DNA from 3 places in the Photobacterium damselae subsp. damselae genome. Region 2 is predicted to be linked to each of the others. Evidence: predicted binding sites of a transcription regulator. Region 2 holds the regulator's gene; each other region holds the start of a gene.

What was found. The regulator PurR, encoded in region 2, represses purine synthesis genes. The targets are predictions, from matches to a motif close to TNANGNAAACGTTTNCNTNA.
Region 1: the regulator PurR is predicted to act here: its motif matches at 5,183-5,202, upstream of pyrD (quinone-dependent dihydroorotate dehydrogenase).
Region 3: the regulator PurR is predicted to act here: its motif matches at 4,729-4,748, upstream of guaB (IMP dehydrogenase).

The regions. Positions count from the first base shown of each region.
Region 1 covers NZ_CP146970.1:1,683,989-1,691,016, forward strand. The annotation lists gene WAX86_RS07690 (ABC transporter ATP-binding protein) at 1-73, opposite strand, end outside; gene WAX86_RS07695 (glutaredoxin family protein) at 60-323, opposite strand; gene rlmKL (bifunctional 23S rRNA (guanine(2069)-N(7))-methyltransferase RlmK/23S rRNA (guanine(2445)-N(2))-methyltransferase RlmL) at 323-2,467, opposite strand; gene WAX86_RS07705 (cell division protein ZapC) at 3,280-3,819, opposite strand; gene pyrD (quinone-dependent dihydroorotate dehydrogenase) at 4,009-5,022, opposite strand; gene WAX86_RS07715 (DUF2835 family protein) at 5,236-5,460, opposite strand; gene pepN (aminopeptidase N) at 5,553-7,028, opposite strand, start outside.
Region 2 covers NZ_CP146970.1:1,493,224-1,500,251, reverse strand. The annotation lists gene WAX86_RS06835 (biopolymer transporter ExbD) at 1-208, shown strand, start outside; gene WAX86_RS06830 (hemin ABC transporter substrate-binding protein) at 205-1,101, shown strand; gene WAX86_RS06825 (iron ABC transporter permease) at 1,188-2,225, shown strand; gene WAX86_RS06820 (heme ABC transporter ATP-binding protein) at 2,222-3,019, shown strand; gene purR (HTH-type transcriptional repressor PurR) at 3,466-4,470, shown strand; cyclic di-GMP riboswitch class I at 4,790-4,884, shown strand; gene WAX86_RS06810 (TfoX/Sxy family DNA transformation protein) at 5,003-5,593, shown strand; gene WAX86_RS06805 (hypothetical protein) at 5,955-6,347, shown strand; gene WAX86_RS06800 (carboxymuconolactone decarboxylase family protein) at 6,444-7,028, shown strand.
Region 3 covers NZ_CP146970.1:831,018-838,045, forward strand. The annotation lists gene der (ribosome biogenesis GTPase Der) at 1-1,388, shown strand, start outside; gene WAX86_RS03710 (alanyl-tRNA editing protein) at 1,448-2,320, shown strand; gene WAX86_RS03715 (zinc ribbon domain-containing protein) at 2,806-3,042, shown strand; gene xseA (exodeoxyribonuclease VII large subunit) at 3,160-4,500, opposite strand; gene guaB (IMP dehydrogenase) at 4,817-6,280, shown strand; gene guaA (glutamine-hydrolyzing GMP synthase) at 6,395-7,028, shown strand, end outside.

The sequences.
Region 1 (7,028 bases), 190 kb from region 2:
CAAACTCTGCTTTATCTAATAGAGGATGATCGCCATAAGCCAGCTGTGCATTGCTGATATTAATTAATGCCATCTTGAGTAACCAGATTATTGTGAGAGAGCCAATCGCGTAATTGAGTGATATCAAAAGGCCAATTGAGCTCTACTGAAGGGATATGAGATAAAGAGAGAACAGGAATCGTGACACCGTAACGAGAAAACAGCGTATCATCTAACGCAATATCTATGGTTTGAACACGATCCTGAACTCCAGCCTGTACGAGCAATTGATAAGCTTGCTCGCACAGATGACATCCTTGTGTACTATATAGTGTGATTACCACTAATCTTCCTTGTGAGTTATGATCCAGCAGTTATGAATTTGTTTATTTTTAGCGAAATCCATAGGTAACGTCTTATCAGAGATATTCTTCGCCTGTAGACCTAATTCTGCTAGTGCCTCTAAATCCATCTTAAATTGGCGTTTATTGTTAGAGAAAACAATTTGGCCTTCAGGACGCAGCATACGCTTTAGATTTTCCATCAACATGATATGGTCACGTTGAACATCAAATGTCTGCTTCATACGCTTAGAGTTAGAGAATGTTGGCGGATCAATAAAGATAAGATCAAAGCTTTCATTCGACTCTTGTAGCCACTGTAAGCAGTCAGCTTGAATATAGTTGTGCTGACGACCTACCTGACCATTTAACTTCATATTGTCTTTTGCCCACTCTAGGTAGGTATTTGACATATCAACAGTCGTTGTAGATTTAGCACCACCACATGCAGCGTGAACAGTTGCAGAACCTGTGTATGAGAATAGGTTTAGGAAATCTTTTCCTTTTGCCATCGAGCCCAGTTTGCGACGAGTAATACGGTGATCAAGGAATACGCCAGTATCTAGGTAATCGTATAGATTCACTTTTAACTTCACGTCGTATTCGCTTACGGTCATAAAGCGCTCAACACTCGATAATTTCTGGTATTGATTTTTGCCTTTCTGACGCTCACGAACTTTTAAGATCACTTTGCTATTATCAACGCCAGTAACCGCAATCGTTGCTCGCATGATATCCATTAAACGGCGACGAGCCACCTCTTCTGGAATCGTCTTAGGTGCTGCATACTCTTGGATCACAATGTAATCTTTGTATTGGTCTATTGCCGCATTGTAGTTTGGCAGATCAGCATCATACAAACGGTAACATTCAATACCTTCGCGTTTAGCCCATTTAGACAGCTTAGTAATGTTTTTCTTCAAGCGGTTCGCAAAATCTGGTGCAATTTCAGTTTCTTCAACCACACCTTCACTTTGGCCTTCTTCTTTCTTAACACTACCACCGGTGATTAGGTACGTTTTTAGTACACAATCTAAAGCACCGTTGCGAAGTTTAAACTGCTTGTCAGCACGCATACGCATACAGCTTAACAATTCGTTTGAAGCAGAATAAATCGCAGCGCGAGAACCTGTAAACGCCAATTTCAGACGTTGACCAAATTCGGTATACAGAGCAATCAACTCTGGTGTAGTACCTAGACGTTCACCGTATGGAGGGTTACACAAAATCACACCATCAGAGAAACCTTCTGGTGCCATTAGGTGCATTGCATCGCCACGTTCAAAGTCAATTAACTCAGAAACACCAGCACGACCGGCGTTATCACGAGCAATGGCTAAAACACGTTGATCAAGCTCACGACCATAAATTTTAACGATCTCTTTTGCTTTGGCAGGACCACGACGTGCTTTTACTTTTGCTTCTGCGTGAATTTCAAGCCAAGCTTCTTTGTCGAAGTCTTTCAGTGCTTCAAAGCCCCAACGCTTACGCTTGATACCTGGTGCAATTTCAGCAGCTATCATTGCCGCTTCAATCACTAACGTACCAGAACCACACATAGGATCTAGTAGAGGTTGCTCAAACGTCCAACCACTCTTCATCACTAATGCAGCAGCATGCGTTTCGCGTAATGGCGCTTTACCCGCTTCACTACGATAACCACGCTGGTGTAAACCACTGCCTGCCATATCTAAACCAAGAATGGCTTTTTCGCCAGATAGACGAACATGGATACGTAAATCAGGGCGTTCACGATCGATAGATGGGCGCATTAGATCCATTTTGGTAAAACGGTCAACAATGGCGTCTTTAACTTTCATTGCACCGTATTGGCTATTACGGATTTCGCGGTTTGTACCGTTAAAATCCACCACAATACGGGTGTTACTACCAAAATAGTTATTCCAGTTAATCGCCGTTGCACCTAAATACAGGTCTAGGTCATTACGAACATTAAATTCACTCAATACGTAAATGATACGCGATGAGATACGAGTCCAAAGACAGCAACGATAAGCCTCAGCTTGAGTTGCTTTAAAACGCACACCGGCATGCACAACTTTAATGTCATGCGCGCCTAATTCTTTCAATTCATCCGCTAGTAGATTTTCTAGTCCACGGGATGTAATAGCTAAATACTGATTCATGGAGTTCTTTTCACGCTGTTGATAGGCGAAAGTATACCTGATTTAACACCAAATACCTCGTATAAAGAATTAGAAAAATTACTAACTTAATAAATTTTCATCAATCACAACGCATTTCCCAGAACTGAATTTGATATTCCATGCACAAGGCTCTTTATCCACCAGCGGAAACAGTCCCACCAAAACTAGCAATAACACCTTTATCAAACTCTTTGCCATCCATTAAAATCTGCCAAAACCTCATTGTTTACACATAAAAACAAACACCATAACACAATGATAAATAACAGTAATATTTAACAAGTCATCAATCATCTCGACAACCTTATCCAGCCAATACCCTATAAGCATTAAGCTAGCAGACGCTCAAACAAGCCACTTTCATCTTTGTTCTTTTATTACACAAGATAATTAATTGAGGAATTTTTGCTCACTATCAGCAGTAAAATCACTGATTATTCCAATAAAGAGGATGACAAAATATTTTTTTAAACATCAATAATTCGACCTAAATCACATACAAAACAGCCGAATTATTTTGACATTAAGAAAATTTGATAACGATTTTTGAGTTGCAGCGCGCGAAAAATAGGATTAGATATTAGATGCTGTAATTAGGAAATGAGATAAGCATTAGCGCCACGTGATATCAATCTGGAGTGATAGCTACGGGATATAAAAGAAGTGCTGTTTTGCAGAGATAAAGGGATTAACAATTACGGGGAACTACTCAAAATAGGCGTATTTGGGAAAGATAAGCAGACAATAAAATGCCCTATTTACAGCAGATGATGAAAGGATAATAAAAACACCTAACCCACTAACGCTAAGTAGTCTTCTTGTTCAGCAGAAAATGGAATTATGCGATCGTTCATGACTTTAATCACTTCGCAGAAAGTCATCTCTTTGCTTGAATTCAGTGTAAGTGGTTCTATAGTCGCTTGCATACACAACGATGCGCAATCCCCTGTTTCGATAACAAGAAATTGAGCTTCACCAAACTCAGTTTGTAGCGTAATCAGTTCTCCAAGCTCTGGTTGATAATCAACGCCAGATGAAGCAAAAAACCAACTCTTTGGCATAATCGGTTTATGGAAACGGGCAACCGCAACGGCATTAAGTCCAAGTTCAGCCTTGCGAGGAAGAGAGATATCTAGGTGTGTAATGGATTCTTTGAAGCATTGATACACGTCCGCATCATCAACTGTGAAAGTTTGCGTATTATAAGCTTCAGGAGTAAAGAACTTCTTTGGAGTTGCTACGCGAAAGACCATCTCATCACCGAGATCAAGCATTAATGCATCTTCTTGTTGGTCAAAATACCACATCCATGAGTCATTTGGTTTTAACACGGTTACGCTCCAACTTTGGTCTTATGCAACATCACTGATCACATAAATAAACACTGCTAGTTATTTTAATAAGGTTCAGGCGAAAAAAAAGGGGAAACAATATCCCCTTCTTACTCTTTATGCGCCGTAATTTTGACAAATTTCGCAGAAAATTACACTAATTTTTTAGCTTCATCACACAAATTTGTATTACTTCAAGCCCATAACGATATCTTTAACCAATTTAGGACCGTGATAGATAAAGCCGGTGTAAATCTGAACCAAACTTGCACCTGCTTGCATCTTTTCACGAGCAGAAATTGCAGAATCAATACCACCAACGCCAATAATTGGAATCTCACCTTTTAAGCATTCCGCCATTTTAGCAATAACAGCGGTACTTTTGTTCTGAAGAGGACGACCACTTAAGCCACCCATCTCATCACAGTGCTTCATGCCTTCAACTAAGGTACGGTCTAATGTGGTATTAGTACCAATCACACCATCAATTTTATTACGAAGTAATGAGTCACAAATTTGTTCAATCTCATGATCGTCAAGATCTGGTGCGATCTTAAGTGCTAGTGGGATATATTTCCCATGTAGCTCTGCCAGTTCAGCTTGTTTCGCTTTTAGCTGAGATAACAGATCATCTAACATCTCACCATACTGTAATGTTCTAAGTCCTGGTGTGTTTGGTGAAGAAATATTGATAGCAATATATCCTGCATATGGGTAAACCTTATCCATACAGATGAGGTAATCCTCTGCCCCATTCTCTACAGGAGTATCTTTGTTCTTACCAATGTTAATGCCGATGATACCGTCGTAGTTCGCTTTTTTAACATTCTCAACTAAATTATCTACCCCTAGGTTATTAAAACCAAAGCGGTTGATAATGCCTTCAGCAGGAATTAAACGAAATAGACGAGGCTTATCATTACCTGGTTGAGGTCGTGGTGTTACCGTACCAACTTCAACAAAGCCAAAACCCATAGCACCAAATGCATCAATACATTCGCCATTTTTATCAAGGCCAGCCGCAAGGCCAACAGGATTTTTGAACGTTAATCCCATTACTTCAACAGGATGATCTGGAATAGATTGACGATAGAATAAATCTAGAGGAGTGCCGGTAAAGCGAGAGAAGTTTTGCATTGCGAGATCATGCGCTTTTTCTGGATCAAGTTGAAAAATTGCAGATCGTGCGAGGCGGTAAAACATGATACCTCCTTTTATAAAAGCCCCGTATAAACGGGATGGCATTATTGCCTGAAAACCTCCATACGGCAATCATTTATTTTGATACAAATTACGTTAAAACAGACAGTTATGACAAACAGCCAATAAAAACAATCAATTACAGTAGAGTAAAAAATCAATAAAATGCAAACGATTACGTAAACAGGGTTTGTTTTGTGGGAAAATTAACCATATTTAGTTTGTTAGCCGTTCAATTCGATCAAAGCGATTGTCTGCCGTTACAAAAACCTTAAATCGCCCTACTAAACCAGCCTGTGTAACGAAGCTTCGAAATCGAACAGCAGGAAACTGAACCTTAAGTCCACAATCGGTATAAACCATTAGTTGACTTGCACTCCCCGAATAATGCTGCAAAAAAACTTGATACGGAATGTTAAGAGAAAACGTAAAAAATCGCATACTTGTTCTATTTGTAAATGGTTAAAGTCCAATCGAAAAAAGCCTAAGAAGTCCAACTCCTTAGGCTTTGTGCTCACTAGTGATATATCGGCTTATAGCTCAAGAGCTTTATGAATTTTCTCGAAAAGATCTTTCGCTAAATTATCAAGGTTAGCTAGCTTCTCCAGTTCGTCACGCATCAATTGCTGACGTTCTGCATCGTACTGACGATATTTTAAGAACGGTTCAATTAAACGAGCAGCAACTTGAGGATTACTGGTGTTCAAATGCGTTAGAATTTCAGTCAAGAATAGATAACCGGAGCCATCTTTTGCATGGAAATGAACTGGATTGTTTGCAGTAAAGCTCACCACTAAGCTACGGGTACGGTTAGGGTTTTTCAGTGAAAATGCAGGATGATTCATGGTTTCACGAACAACTTGCAAGGCATTATCTGCTGGATTTTTACCTTGTAGCATGAACCACTTGTCCATCACTAAGCCATCGTGAGTCCATTTATCACTAAAATCTGTCATTTGTGCTTCACGACACGCTAACTGAGCATTATTCGCCGCATTCATTGCAGCCATAGTGTCAGTCATATTAGCCGCAGCTTGATATTGAGCATCAACTAATGCGTTACCCTGCTCAGTTAATGCAAGATAAGAGAGGCATTGGTTACGGAGTGCGCGTTGAGCCATTGCTTGATGATCTAGGCTATATTGCTTTTGTGTTAATGAATGATAAATAGCACTAAATTCATCGCTCATTGCATTTGCCAGTATCTTCGTCAGTTCGCCAACAACATGATGAATCGAATCCACATCTACACATTGGTACCAACCTGCTATTTCATTTTCACTTGGCAGTGTTAGCATCTCAGCAATAAAAGCGGGATCTAATTCAGTTGACAATAAAACGCCACGGAATGCATCAACCACAGCTTCAGAAAGCTCTACATTATTGCCTTGCTGAACACGAGTTACGTTGTGACGAATGTATTTAGCCAATAGCATTTGACCTGCATCCCAACGAGCGAACTCATTACGAGCATGGGTCATTAAGAAGATCAGCTCATCATCGCTATAATCATATTGTAGTACGACAGGAGCAGAGAACTCTCTTAGCATAGAGATAACGGGTTGTGTCGTGATCCATTCAAAAACAAACGTTTGTTCTGCTTCTGTCACGTCCAATACATGATGAATCGACTCACCGTTACAGCGTAACTCATAAGGTTCACCATCCTGGTTATACAACTCGATATCAAACGGAATATGAAGTGGTAGTTTCTCTTCTTGATTTGGTGTCGCTGCAGTTTCTTGCTTAATCGTGACCGCGTAACGCGCCTTATCCTGCTCATATTCAGTTGTAACAGTTACAACAGGAGTTCCTGATTGGCTATACCAACGACGGAAGCGAGATAAATCAATCTTTGAAGCATCTTCCATTGCTTGAACGAAATCATCACAGGTAGCAGCCGTGCCATCATGACGCTCAAAGTACAATTTCATACCCGCTTGGAACTTCTCTTCTCCCAGTAACGTGTGCATCATTCGGATCACTTCGCTGCCCTTCTCATACACAGT
Region 2 (7,028 bases):
TTGGGCTCTAGATGGAAATCAACAAAAAAGTTGGGAGGCTTTTTCAACAACCTTATTGGACGAAGTTAAAGCAAACCCATCGAAACCGGTTGTGATTGGGGCTGAGAAAACGGCCTCAGTCGAACAAATGTTAAAGCTTTTAGCGTTTTTACAAAAAAATGACATCAAGGCTACTCAATTGCTAATGGAAGAGGATAACAAAGCATGAGTCTAATTAAACCAGCACCAGTGTTTAAAACCGTATCTTTAGCTGTTGCTATCCTATTTGGAGCGACGTCAGCTTATGCACAAAACAATGACTCGCGTATTATCAGTGCCGGATCTGCAATTACTGAGATTATCAATGCCTTAGATGCCAGCGATCAACTGGTTGCTGTAGACAGTACCAGTCAAACATTGGTTGATACCAAGATGCCTAAAGTTGGCTATCATCGTCAATTATCAGCAGAAAATCTCATGTCACTCACACCAACTCGTATTATTGGTTCAAACGAAATGGGTCCAGAATCGACGCTCACCATATTGAAACAAGCTGGCGTTGCTGTGGATATCGTCAACTCAGGGAATACCGTTTCAGATCTTACTAAGCGAATTGAACAAGTTGCACAATTAACAGGTCACCAAAAACAAGCTGATGGGTTAGAACAAAAAGTGCAACATACTGTTCAAACATTAACGGATCATCTATCTCAACTTAAGAAACATCCTAATTTTAAAGAAAAAAAAGTTTTGTTTGTGATGATTCATGATGGGAGACCTGTCAATGTAGCAGGTAAAGGAACAACGGCAGATACCGTTATCAACCTTGCTGGAGCCATAAACCCGGCTGCTGCATTTGTTGAAAACTATAAACCTATTTCAACAGAAGCCATGCTTCAAATGCAGCCTGATATCATTTTATTGAGCTCTAGAACCGCGGCAACCATCAAAACGATGCCAGATCTAATTAAGAAGATTCCAGTACTAGCCCAAACACCCGCAGCGCAAAATAATGCATTAGCTGTGATAGATGGTACAGCGCTTATTGGTGGTCTCGGTATCCATAGCCTCAACGAAGCGGCTCGATTATCAAATGTTTTCTATCCAACTGTGAATCAGTAACAGATAACGAAATTTCAGTAAAATAATTATCATCAGAGGGAGCATCTGATTCCCTCTCTTTTCTCCTATTTATAGTTTGAGTTTTTATGGGAAATCAACGTTTATCCATCCGCTCCCTCTACCCTATTGGCTTTGGCCTTTTACTACTCGCCATCGTCAGTTCTATTGTTATTGGCCCAATGTCTATTAGCTATAGTGATAGCATTAAAGCCTTACTGCCTTGGCATACCGAACTGCCAAATCATATCAGCTTAGTTATCAATCAGATTCGTCTACCGAGAACTCTGCTCTGTATTATGATTGGAGCAATTCTCGCCATTTGTGGTGCGGTAATGCAGGGGCTATTTCGTAATCCACTTGCTGATCCCGCCATCATTGGGGTAACAGGTGGTGCAGGGCTTGGGGCTGCGTTAGCGATCATTGTATTTGCACCTATTGCAGCGCAATTTCCCACCATTTTAAACTTAGGCGCAATCCCTCTGTTTGCCTTTATTGGCGGTGTTATCAGTACTTTCTTTGTTTATCGTTTAGGTACTGGAACTAATGGAACATCGGTGACTGTGATGCTGTTAGCGGGGGTGGCAATCTCAGCAATATCAGGCGCGGGCTTAGGCTTACTTAATTATGTTGCCGACGATCAAGCGCTTCGTGATTTCTCTTTATGGTCAATGGGTTCATTAGCTGGCGCAACGTGGTCAGGGATCGCTCTAGCAACCGTATCTTTTGTTGCACTGTTTTTCTTTTTCTATCGTAAAGCCAATGCACTCAATGCTTTTTTATTGGGCGAATCAGAAGCCAAGCATATGGGCGTAAATGTCCAACGCCTTAAAAAACAGTTAATCATTACTTGTGCCGCAGGTGTTGGCGTTACCGTGTCACTAACAGGTCCGATAGGGTTTATTGGCCTTATTATTCCTCATCTGGGACGAATGCTAATTGGACCAAACCATAAAAACTTAATTCCGGTATCAGCCCTATTAGGCGCCTTCATTTTGTTACTTGCAGATATGATTGCTCGTACCGCTTTTGCTCCTCAAGAGTTACCAGTTGGTATTATCACTGCCATCATCGGTGCTCCCTTCTTTATTATGTTATTGATCCAGCAAAAAGGACGTATGGCATGAGCAGCACACTATCCTCTCATCACGCAATAGCACTAAAAGCTTCTAACCTTCATTTGCAGCTGGGCAGAAAGACCTTACTAGATAATGTTGATTTAGAAATAAGGTCTGGGCAAATAACCGCGCTGTTAGGTCCAAATGGTGCCGGTAAAAGTAGTCTACTGAAGGTATTAAACGGTGAAATAACGCCAAATTCAGGATCGATTGAGATCTTTTCAAGACCCAAAGATCATTGGCCATCTGAATTATTGGCAAAACACATGGGTATATTGCCGCAGCACAGTACCCTATCGTTCTCATTTCTTGCTCATGAAGTTGCAGAGCTTGGTGCGATGCCTTTAGCAATATCAAATCATCAAGCGCAACAACTAGCGGCTAAGAATATGGTTAAAGTTGGTGTGGATCATCTCGCAAACAGGCTTTATCCAACGCTATCTGGCGGGGAAAAACAGCGCGTTCATTTTGCCAGAGTATTAACCCAGTTATCGCACTCTGGCGAACAATGTATTTTAATGCTTGATGAACCCACATCTGCTCTTGATCTTGCTCATCAACATCATACTTTAGAGATTGCACAAGCGCTTTCACAACAGGGTGCTGCCGTTATCATTGTTATTCATGATCTGAACTTAGCCGCTCAATACGCGGATCGTTTGATCATTTTGAACCAAGGCAAAATTCAAGCTGATGGTACGCCATGGCAAGTACTAACCCCAACCGCAGTCGAAAATGTTTACGGCTGGCCAGTTCAAGTTATCGCTCATCCAGAACATAACTACCCGGTTATTTTGGCTTAATGTCTCTGTTATGAGCAGAAATTGTGCCATTAATCGATAAAACCAATGAATATTTACGTTTAATTACATTCAAATTTATTGATGCCTATCAAGTATTTTCCGCTTCAAGCACAGAAACATTGCACTCGCGCAGACTCTAGGTAAAATGTGATCGCAAGCGATTACACAATGTAATAGAATCGTATAATATTCACTTATAGCACTTGTTATCAAAAAGCCGCTCTTTATGGTGCGGCTTTTTAGCTTTTAGCGGGTTTCACAATACAAACCCGATTACTTGCTTAATCATCTAAACTTTAGCTAATTATTAGAGATTAAAAGCAAGATTAACTGTGTGGTGATAACAAACTGAATAGCCAGAGAGACTCAACGTAGAGCTGGCTAACCAATTTGATATCGAAAGAATTGCGGTCTGACTCTAGACCCCCATTATTAGAAGAATAACTATGGCAACGATTAAAGATGTTGCACGTATGGCTGGTGTTTCAACGACGACAGTCTCTCACGTGATCAATAAAACGCGCTTTGTCGCAGAAGCAACACAAAAGAAAGTTATGGCAGCGGTTGATGAGCTTAATTACGCTCCAAGTGCTGTTGCTCGCAGTTTAAAATGCAATACAACCCGTACAATCGGTATGTTGGTAACTAAATCAACCAACCCATTCTTTGCTGAAGTTGTTCACGGTGTTGAAGAGTACTGTTATAAAGAAGGTTATACGCTTATTCTGTGTAATACAGAAGGTAACCTATCGAAACAACAAGATTACCTTCGCATGCTAGCAGAAAAGCGTGTCGATGGTCTGCTTGTTATGTGTTCCGATCTGGATGAGAAACTGCTTGAGTTGCTAGAACGCAAAAAAGATCTGCCTATGGTTATCATGGATTGGGGCCCAGAGTCACCACATACAGATAAAATCCAAGATAATGCAGAGCATGGCGGCTATATTGCAACTAAACACTTTATTGAAAATGGCCATACCAAAATTGGTTGTTTGTCTGGTCATGAAGACAAGTCAACCTGTCGCGAGCGTCTTAAAGGCTTCCGTAAAGCGATGGCAGAAAGCAATCTATCTGTAAATGAAGATTGGATTCTTGAAGGTGATTTTGAGTGTGATACGGCAGTAAAAGCGGCGCAAGACTTTATCGCGATGACTGAACGTCCAACGGCTATTTTCTGTTTTAATGACATTATGGCTATGGCGATGATCAGCACATTTGAACAAGCAGGATTACGAGTTCCTGATGATATTTCAATTATTGGCTATGACAATATCGATTTAGCGCCATATTTTTCACCGCCATTGACAACAATCCATCAGCCAAAACGTCGTTTAGGTAAAACGGCTGTTGAAATTTTAATGGATCGCGTCAAAGATAAGAATCATGAGCGTCAAACTTTTGAAATGGCGCCTGAGCTCGTTATTCGTAAGTCGGTAAAGAATCTTAATTAATTGGGAATCTATTCCAAATATGAAGCCAATATTCAATATTGGCTTTTTTTATATAAAAAGAAAGACTAAACAGGTCTAATCAGTTTAATGAATTAAAATTTATTCTGTATTCATTTTACCTTAACCAAATTACGATTTAAAAAAAGGTTAATAATAGGATATGTTCGTAACACTTTATTCTTAAAGCGCTTTTTTGGCTGATAATTAAACATTTCTTATGCATCTATATTACTCATTTTAAATTATTAACTGAATCAACATCACAAATTTTGCAACTTCATATAAAAAATATTAAGCTATCTACGTTAACCTTTATCAGTTACGAACAGGGCAAACTATCTTGAAAGAGATAGGACGCAAAGCTTCCGGCCTAAAAGTTTATATACATAAACTCATGGTAGCGGGGTTGCCGATAATCAAAATATCAATGTCATGAATCTTAGGGTTTCTGACAGAATATTTAGTTATTCTGATAATCTAAATCCCCGCTCTGATGTTAGGTGACTCATGATTATTTTCACCGAGAAGAAGCATGGACAAACCAGTATTAAAAAACACGTTAAAATTATTTGAATGTTTTGGGCGTATCAAATCACGCTCTATGTTTGGAGGTTTTGGTATATTCGCGGGTGATACTATGTTTGCTCTGGTAGTAAACAATACGCTACATCTACGGGCCAATTGCCATAATGAAGGGGAATTTAAAGCACTGGGACTAAAACCCTATATATATTACAAAAAAGGATTTCCAGTTGTCACAAAACATTATGCCATTCCTGACTATTGGTGGGATGATACTCAATGCTTAATCAAGCAAGGTGAACTCTCTCTCCAAGCGGCAGAAAAGGATAAGGAATCCAAATCAAAAGCAACACCTAATCGAATTAAAGATCTACCTAATCTACGCTTAACCAATGAACGCATGTTAAAAAAAGCAGGAATTGAAACCGTTGAGCAATTATTTGCTGTTGGTGCTCTTGATGCATTTAAAGCACTACAGTCATCTCAAGGAGACTCTTTAAATCTTGAACTATTGTGGGCACTTGAAGGAGCTATCAGTGGTCAGCATTGGTCAGTAATTACTGAACAGCGTCGCCATGAGCTACTTTCGTCATTAAATTAAAAACAATACTCACAATACGTTGGCTAAATTAACACTTAAGTAGAGAGGCTATTATCAGCCTCTTTTTTTATCAAACAAGTTACATAACAACTGATTAATATATTAATAATCTTATATATCTAGGTTAAAACCACCCATTAAATATAAAACACAGTTTTTAAAAAATAATCATATACAGACATACAAAAAATAAATACAACTAAAGTTTATTGAACAAAGTCACAAAGTTTACACCCACCTTACATCAAAACTACCCTTCACTCATTTTTCCGATAATATAGTTATAGTTTGAGGCTTATATAGGAATACGGGCACTCAAATAATTAAATACTTAGAGATGCTAATGTTGTATGAGGCGATTATGAGTTGTTCCAACCCATTTCCAGGACAAACTACAAATATTTTTAAAGACAAGTTTTGTAAATGGCCAAGACTACTTCAAATTAGTATCGTTCTCTCTTTTCTACCTATTTTTGCCGTTCTCATTGCAGTAAAGCAAAATATAGCCTCATTACAATCACTCTCTGATACCATTGTCGTGATGGGTTTTTTAAATATCTTTCTTCTTGTTTGGGGTTTGATCCTATTTTTTAAGGCTCGCAAACATTGGTATCGTAATTACCACATAGGGAAAAGCCTATTGGTTGCGGTTCTTCCGGTTTTTTTGAGTGGTTATATCCTCATCAACGATCTTCCTGATAATCGTACCGTGCAGCAAGAAACCTCTAAAGTTGTAGAATTTTCCATCAACTAATCGATTTTTAAAGATTTTTTGCTTTTGCTGAAATAAAAACGCGCTACCCTCGGTCTTTGTTGCTAATTCAGTACACTTTGACAGTAAGGGTTGTCCGTGCGCATTCAAGCTAAGAAAAAATATTCCATCTTTATCCGCCCATTACTTTGGTTACAAGAACGACACTATGGTAGCGTTTTAAATCCAGCCAAGTTATGGGGACGTAAGCCAACACTATTTTGGCTTGTTGCAGGATTTTTTGGATACTTAGACCGCTCGAAATCCCCACTATCTCCTGTCTTACGTTCATTAGTCTGTGTTCGTGTATCACAGCTAAATGATTGTGCCTTTTGTGTTGATGCTAATGGAATGAAGCTTGCTGAACGCTGTAATTCTGTTGATAAAATCAAACAACTTGCACATTGGCAAGAGAGTGAACTATTTTCGGATCAGGAACGTGCTGTTCTCGAATACACCGAAGCCATGACCATTACGGGTTCGAAAGTGACAGAAGATATGATCGCAACATTAAGTCAATGGTTTAATGAAGATTCGCTTGTAGAGTTAACGGCTCTTATTGCGTTTCAGAATTTATCTGCCAAGTTCAATACAGCACTTGATGTTCCTGCTCAAGGTTTTTGCTCGTTACCAATTCAACCAAAAGCAGAGCAAAAAAAGAGTCAGGATAATAGCGATATTTAA
Region 3 (7,028 bases), 660 kb from region 2:
GGGATCGTAAGTACGGCCGAGCTGAAATTAACGAACACGAATTTATCGTTATCGATACCGGTGGTATCGACGGTACAGAAGAAGGTGTTGAAACCAAAATGGCTGAACAATCGCTTATGGCGATTGAAGAAGCTGATGTGGTGCTATTTCTAGTTGACGGTCGTGCTGGTCTAACTGCAGCAGATGAAGCTATTGCAAAGCACTTGCGCAGTCGTAATAAGCCAACATTTTTGGTTGTAAACAAAATTGATGGTATCGATGCTGATAGTGCTTGTGCTGATTTCTGGAAGCTAGGTGCTGATGAGATGCACCAAATTGCAGCATCACAAAACCGTGGTGTAACAGCGCTAATGGAGCGTGCTCTAGAGCCGTTCTTTGAAAATATTTCTGGTTCTGATGAAGAGCTTGAGTCAGATGAAATCAGTATTGAAGATCTTAACTCTGTTGCAGAGATCGAAAATGCGAATTTATCTGAGCAAGATGCAGAAGCTGCGTATAAGCGTCTACAAGAGCAGCCTATCAAGCTGGCAATTATCGGTCGTCCAAACGTTGGTAAATCAACACTAACAAACCGTATCTTAGGTGAAGAACGTGTGGTTGTGTACGATATGCCAGGTACAACTCGTGACTCTATTTACATTCCGATGGAGCGTGATGGTCAAGAGTATGTATTGATCGATACAGCGGGTATCCGTCGTCGTAAGAATATGCACGAAGCGGTTGAGAAGTTTTCGGTAATTCAGACGCTAAAAGCGGTTGAAGATGCGAACGTTGTTCTTCTTATCATTGATGCGCGTGAGAACATTTCAGATCAAGATTTGAGCCTATTGGGCTTTGCTCTTAATGCGGGTCGTTCGCTGGTTATTGCGGTGAACAAGTGGGACGGTCTAGACAATGATGTGAAAGAGCGTGTTAAAACTGAGCTTGATCGTCGTTTAGGCTTTGTTGATTTTGCGCGTATCCACTTTATCTCAGCACTGCACGGTACTGGTGTTGGTCACTTGTATGAATCTGTTGTTGAAGCATATCAGTCAGCAACAAAACGTATCAGCACTTCAATGTTGACGCGTATTATGCAAATGGCACAAGATGATCACCAGCCACCAATGATCCGTGGTCGTCGTGTGAAGCTAAAATACGCTCACGCAGGTGGTTACAACCCACCAATTATCGTTGTGCACGGTAACTTGGTTAATGAACTACCAGGCTCTTACAAGCGCTATCTAATGAACTACTACCGTAAATCATTAGAGATGATGGGTACGCCAATTCGTATTCAATTCCAGAATAGCGAAAACCCATTTGAGACTAAGAAAGAGAAATTAACGATTTCTCAGCAACGTCAGCGTAAGCGCCTTGCAAGTATGATCAAAGATCGTAATAAGTAATTTATCGCTTATAGATATAAAGCCCAGCCAAGTGTTGGGCTTTTTATTAGGAAAATTTTATGACAACGGCAACTAAAATTTTATTTACCTCTAATATTTGGCAGTGCACTGCTAAAGTACAATTGTGTGTGGCTCATTCAGAAGGGACATGGATCGTTACTGATACCACACCATTTCATCCTGTCAGTCATATTTGGCCAGATCACCCTGCCGATCGTGGTTTTATTACCGTAGCGAATCAAGATTATGCTGTTATAAATTGCTTGGTTGGTGCGGTTGAACTAGCTTCCCAAACTTTATATGTGGCTGATGCAATTCCAGTTCGTCGTGATACTGAAGGCTGGGTATTTGTGGTAGTTCACCATCTAGCACAGGATTTAATGCTGGAAATAGGCCAAGAAGTCGAATTATCAGTAGATAAAGCGTACCAGCAGGCGTTAGGGCGTGGTCATAGTGGTGGGCATCTATCATCTCTTGCTTTAAACAAAGTCTTACATCATGACTTTTGGCGTAAAGATGCGTCACGAAAAGATGAATTAGGACATTATGATTTTCACAGTTACGCTCAAGAGAAAAGCGAAGTGAGTGAAGATTGCAGTCGAGATACGTATCGTTTAGGAAAGACTTTGCGTAAACGCGGACTAAATTCGGCTGATATGTTAGAACAACTCAATGATATTGCAGATAAAATAAATCAGCAATTAACTCAATGGTTAGAACTTGAATCTGCAATTACTATGCGTTGCGAAGGACAAGCGTTAACCGATTCGCGTTATTGGTGCTGCGATCTTAATGAAGGGAATGTTATTGAGATCCCATGCGGTGGTACTCATAGTCAATCTTTAGCCGAATACAATCAGTTGTGGGTTGAGTTTGAATATGTGAATGATCAACAAATTGTCATGTATACCAGAGCAATAAAAAGACAATAATTTGTTGTTAAATCATAAAGATAAGCCGAAATAGCTCAGAGTGACTTGTTTCGGCTTTTTTATTGGATTTTATAACCGATCCAATTTTATATATATTGGATCCTTGGTTTTACATGTAATATTTAAGAATAAAATATCGTTTAAAATCCAAAAACAGAATATGTAACTTATGCTTTCGGGAAGTGTATTGATAAATGTTCTTTTGATATGAGATCGCTGATCAAGACTCTTTTTGTCTAAGATCTGCTTTGTTATAAAAGATCCTTGGTTCTCTGATTCTTATCCATAAAGGCTATTGTTTTCTTTTGTTCTGGTTTGCAGCGATCTTCACGACAGAGATCAAAAGAGTACATTTTGAAAAATAATTTTGATTGCCAGCCAGATACAAATCAAAGCATTATGAGAGCCTATTATCTTTATACCCAGTAATCTCTAAATTCTAAATTTTGAAATTACATCGGGATGGACGACAGAAGGATATGTGAGTGTCTGAGAATCTATGCCCAAGCTGTACCAGTGAATTAGTCTGGAAAGAGAATGGTTATTTCTGTGATTTTTGCCAGCAGAAGATCAATAAACATGCCTTATGCCCAGATTGTGGTAAAGAGCTAGAAAAACTACAGGCCTGCGGTTCTGCCAGCTACTTTTGTAATCACTGTAATGAGTTAAAATCAAAATCACGGGTCAGTTTTGTCTTCACCCCAGTAGATGAAAATGCTTAAGGTGTAGGGCGGTTAATAAAGTCCATATGCCAGAGATAAAAAATGCCGCGACTAGAAAACTAGAGCGGCATTTATTTTTGTTAATTTAATTTTATGCTAATCACTACTTAACAATAGCTATTCAACGATTGAACGAATTTCACCTTGAGCAACTTTGGTGACTAATCGATCTCCTGCTGAGACTTGATCTGAACTTCTAATAACCGAGCCATCTTCTTTTTGGGTGATAGAATAACCACGCGCAATAGTCGCCAGTGGGCTTACTGCCTCCAGTTTTTCTGCCATCATGGCCAATTGATGACGAGCTGTTAACTGCGAGCGATCCATAGCATCAGTAAGGCGGCGCTCACTTTGCGCTAAATGATGACTAAGTTGTTTGATTGTTTGACTTGGTGAATAGAGCGATAACTTGTAATTAATACGTTCTACACGTTGATCTGCCTGAGTTAACTTTCGTTGCATCGCTTGATGTAAGTGGCCAGTTAACTCATCCAGATGTTGTTGCTGCTGATTAAGTCGCATCTGTGGATGTTGACGTTCTAATCGGTGCTGTAATCGCTGAGTTTGTTGTTGCTGTTTAGCAATATAATAGCGAATAGCATGATTTAGCTGCTGTTTCTTTTGTGTAATGGCTTGAGTTTGATGAGTCATATCGCGACTGATCAGCTCTGCTGCAGCTGATGGCGTTGGAGCACGAACATCGGCAACAAAATCGGCAATGGTGACATCAACTTCATGACCAACTGCACTGACGATAGGGATTTCACTGGCAACAATAGTACGCGCCACAATTTCTTCATTAAACGCCCATAGATCTTCAAGAGATCCACCGCCACGACCCACTATTAGCACATCACACTCTTTGCGGCTGTTAGCTCGACCAATGGCTTGAGCAATCGAAATCGCAGAACCTTCGCCTTGCACCATGGTTGGATAGATCACAATCGGTAAACCAGGATCGCGTCGGCGTAACACATTTAGAATATCAAATAATGCAGCACCTGTTTTTGAGGTAATGATCCCCACTCGTTTTGGTTGCTCTGGCAACGGTTTTTTAATACTTTGGGCAAACAGACCTTCTGCGGCCAAAGACATTTTAAGTTGTTCAAACTGTTGCTGGAGTCGACCATCGCCTTCTGGCTGCATGCTTTCGATTATAAGCTGATAGTCACCGCGAGGCTCATAGAGGGATAAACGTGCTTTAACGAGCACCTGAGTACCATTGCTGGGTTTAAATAGCACTCGGCGATTATTGCCTTTAAACATAGCGCATTTCACCTGAGCACGAGCATCTTTTAAGGTGAAATACCAGTGGCCAGAAACCGGCATGGAGAAATTAGAGAGCTCACCGACTAACCAAACAATACCCATTTCATTTTCGAGTAGTACGCGAACTTGGGCATTTAGAGTGGATACGGTGAAAATTCGATTATTGCTTTGGGTCGGTTGGGCGAACATTGTCACGATGAAAAACACCTTTACCAAAGAAGAGTGGGAAGGGCTGCGATGAAAGACGAGTATAATTCAATCAATGAACGAAATTTGGGCGCAACAAAGGAAAAGGGGGATCAATTGGACAGATCTTACCCAAAGTGTTTTGCCCGCAGCACCTGAAACTTAACCGAAATATATTACGTATCAATCGAAAAATGTCAAATATTTTTTATTAAAAATTCAAAAAAAACACTAGCCAAACGTTTGCACCGTGCGTATAATCCGTCCGCAATATTTTAATCTTCTTTATAAAACCCTTTAATTGGTGTGAGATATTGCAATGTTACGAATCAAACAAGAAGCTTTGACTTTTGATGATGTTTTGCTGGTTCCAGCTCATTCTACAGTCCTACCGAACACTGCCGATCTGCGCACCCATTTGACTAAAGAGATCACTCTGAATATTCCAATGCTGTCTGCATCTATGGATACAGTGACTGAAGGTCGTTTGGCTATCGCTCTTGCGCAAGAGGGTGGCATCGGTTTTATCCATAAGAATATGTCTATCGAACAACAAGCGGCACAAGTTCGCATGGTTAAAAAGTTCGAAGCAGGTGTTGTTTCTGAACCTGTAACTGTTAAGCCTGATAACACCATTGCAGATGTAAAACGTCTGACAGAAGAAAATGGCTTTGCAGGTTACCCTGTTGTTACTGATAACAATGAGCTTATCGGTATTATTACAGGTCGTGATGTACGCTTTGTAACTGACCTTTCCCTTAAAGTTGTGGAAGTGATGACACCAAAAGAAAAGCTTGCATCAGCGAAAGAAGGCGCTTCTCGTGAAGAAGTTGAAGCTATCATGCAAAAGCACCGTGTTGAAAAAGTGCTATTGGTTGATGATAGCTTCCGTCTTAAAGGCATGATCACTGCAAAAGATTTCCAGAAAGCAGAACGTAAACCAAATGCATGTAAAGATGAGCGTGGCCGTCTACGTGTTGGTGCTGCTGTAGGTGCTGGTGCTGGTAATGAAGAGCGTGTTCAAGCTCTAGTTGAAGCTGGCGTTGATGTGCTACTTATTGACTCTTCACATGGTCATTCTGAAGGTGTTTTACAACGCATCCGTGAAACACACAAACAATTCCCTAATCTACCAATCGTTGGCGGTAATGTTGCAACTGCTGAAGGTGCTCGTGCACTTATTGAAGCGGGTGTAAGTGCGGTTAAAGTGGGTATTGGCCCTGGCTCTATCTGTACAACTCGTATCGTAACTGGTGTTGGTGTTCCTCAAATTACAGCGATTTCTGAAGCGGCTTCAGTTGCGGATCAATATGGCATTCCTGTTATTGCTGATGGTGGTATCCGTTACTCTGGTGACCTATGTAAAGCGATTGCAGCTGGCGCTTCTTGCGTAATGGTTGGTTCAATGTTCGCGGGTACTGAAGAAGCTCCGGGTGAAGTGGAGCTATACCAAGGTCGTGCTTATAAGTCATACCGTGGCATGGGTTCTCTTGGTGCGATGTCAAAAGGTTCATCTGACCGTTACTTCCAATCTGATAACGCTGCTGACAAGTTAGTACCAGAAGGTATTGAAGGTCGCGTTGCTTATAAAGGTCACTTAAAAGAGATCGTTCATCAACAGATGGGTGGTCTACGTTCAAGCATGGGTCTAACTGGCTCTGCAACAATTGAAGACCTTCGTACTAAAGCTGAGTTTGTTCGTATCTCTGGCGCTGGTATGAAAGAGTCTCATGTGCATGATGTGACTATTACTAAAGAAGCACCAAACTACCGCCTAGGTTAATTTGTAACAAACTATTCCTAGCTAGCGAAAACGTTTGCCTAATTAAAAAGCTTATATAAGATCGGGGCACTTTGATGCCCCCTATTTTCAATAAATTTCTGAGACTGCTCGATAATGACCACTACCACAAATATTCATGATCAACGCATCCTTATTTTAGATTTTGGTTCACAGTACACTCAATTGATTGCTCGTCGTATTCGTGAAATCGGTGTTTACTGTGAGCTTTGGAGCTGGGACGTTGATGAGGCTGATATTCGTGACTTTAATCCAAACGGTATCATTCTATCTGGCGGTCCTGAGAGTGTGACCGAAGCCGGTTCACCTCGTGCTCCTCAGTATGTGTTTGAAGCTGGTGTGCCAGTATTTGGTGTATGTTACGGCATGCAGACAATGGCAGAGCAGCTAGGCGGTAAAGTTGCGGGTTCTTCTGAGCGTGAATTTGGTTATGCTCAGGTTAAAATTGTAGAACCAACAGATCTATTTAAAAACATTGAAGATGCAATTGCAGAAGATGGCACTCCATTACTTGATGTATGGATGAGTCACGGTGACAAAGTTGTTGAAATTCCTGCTGACTTTACCAAAGTTGCTGAAACTTCAACGTGTCCATACGCTGCAATGGCTAATGATGAAAAACGTTTTTACGGCGTACAGTTCCACCCAGAAGTTACGCACACTCGTCAAGGTATGCGTATCATTGAAAACTTCGTTCTTAATGTATGTGGCTGTGAAAAGCTATGGACAT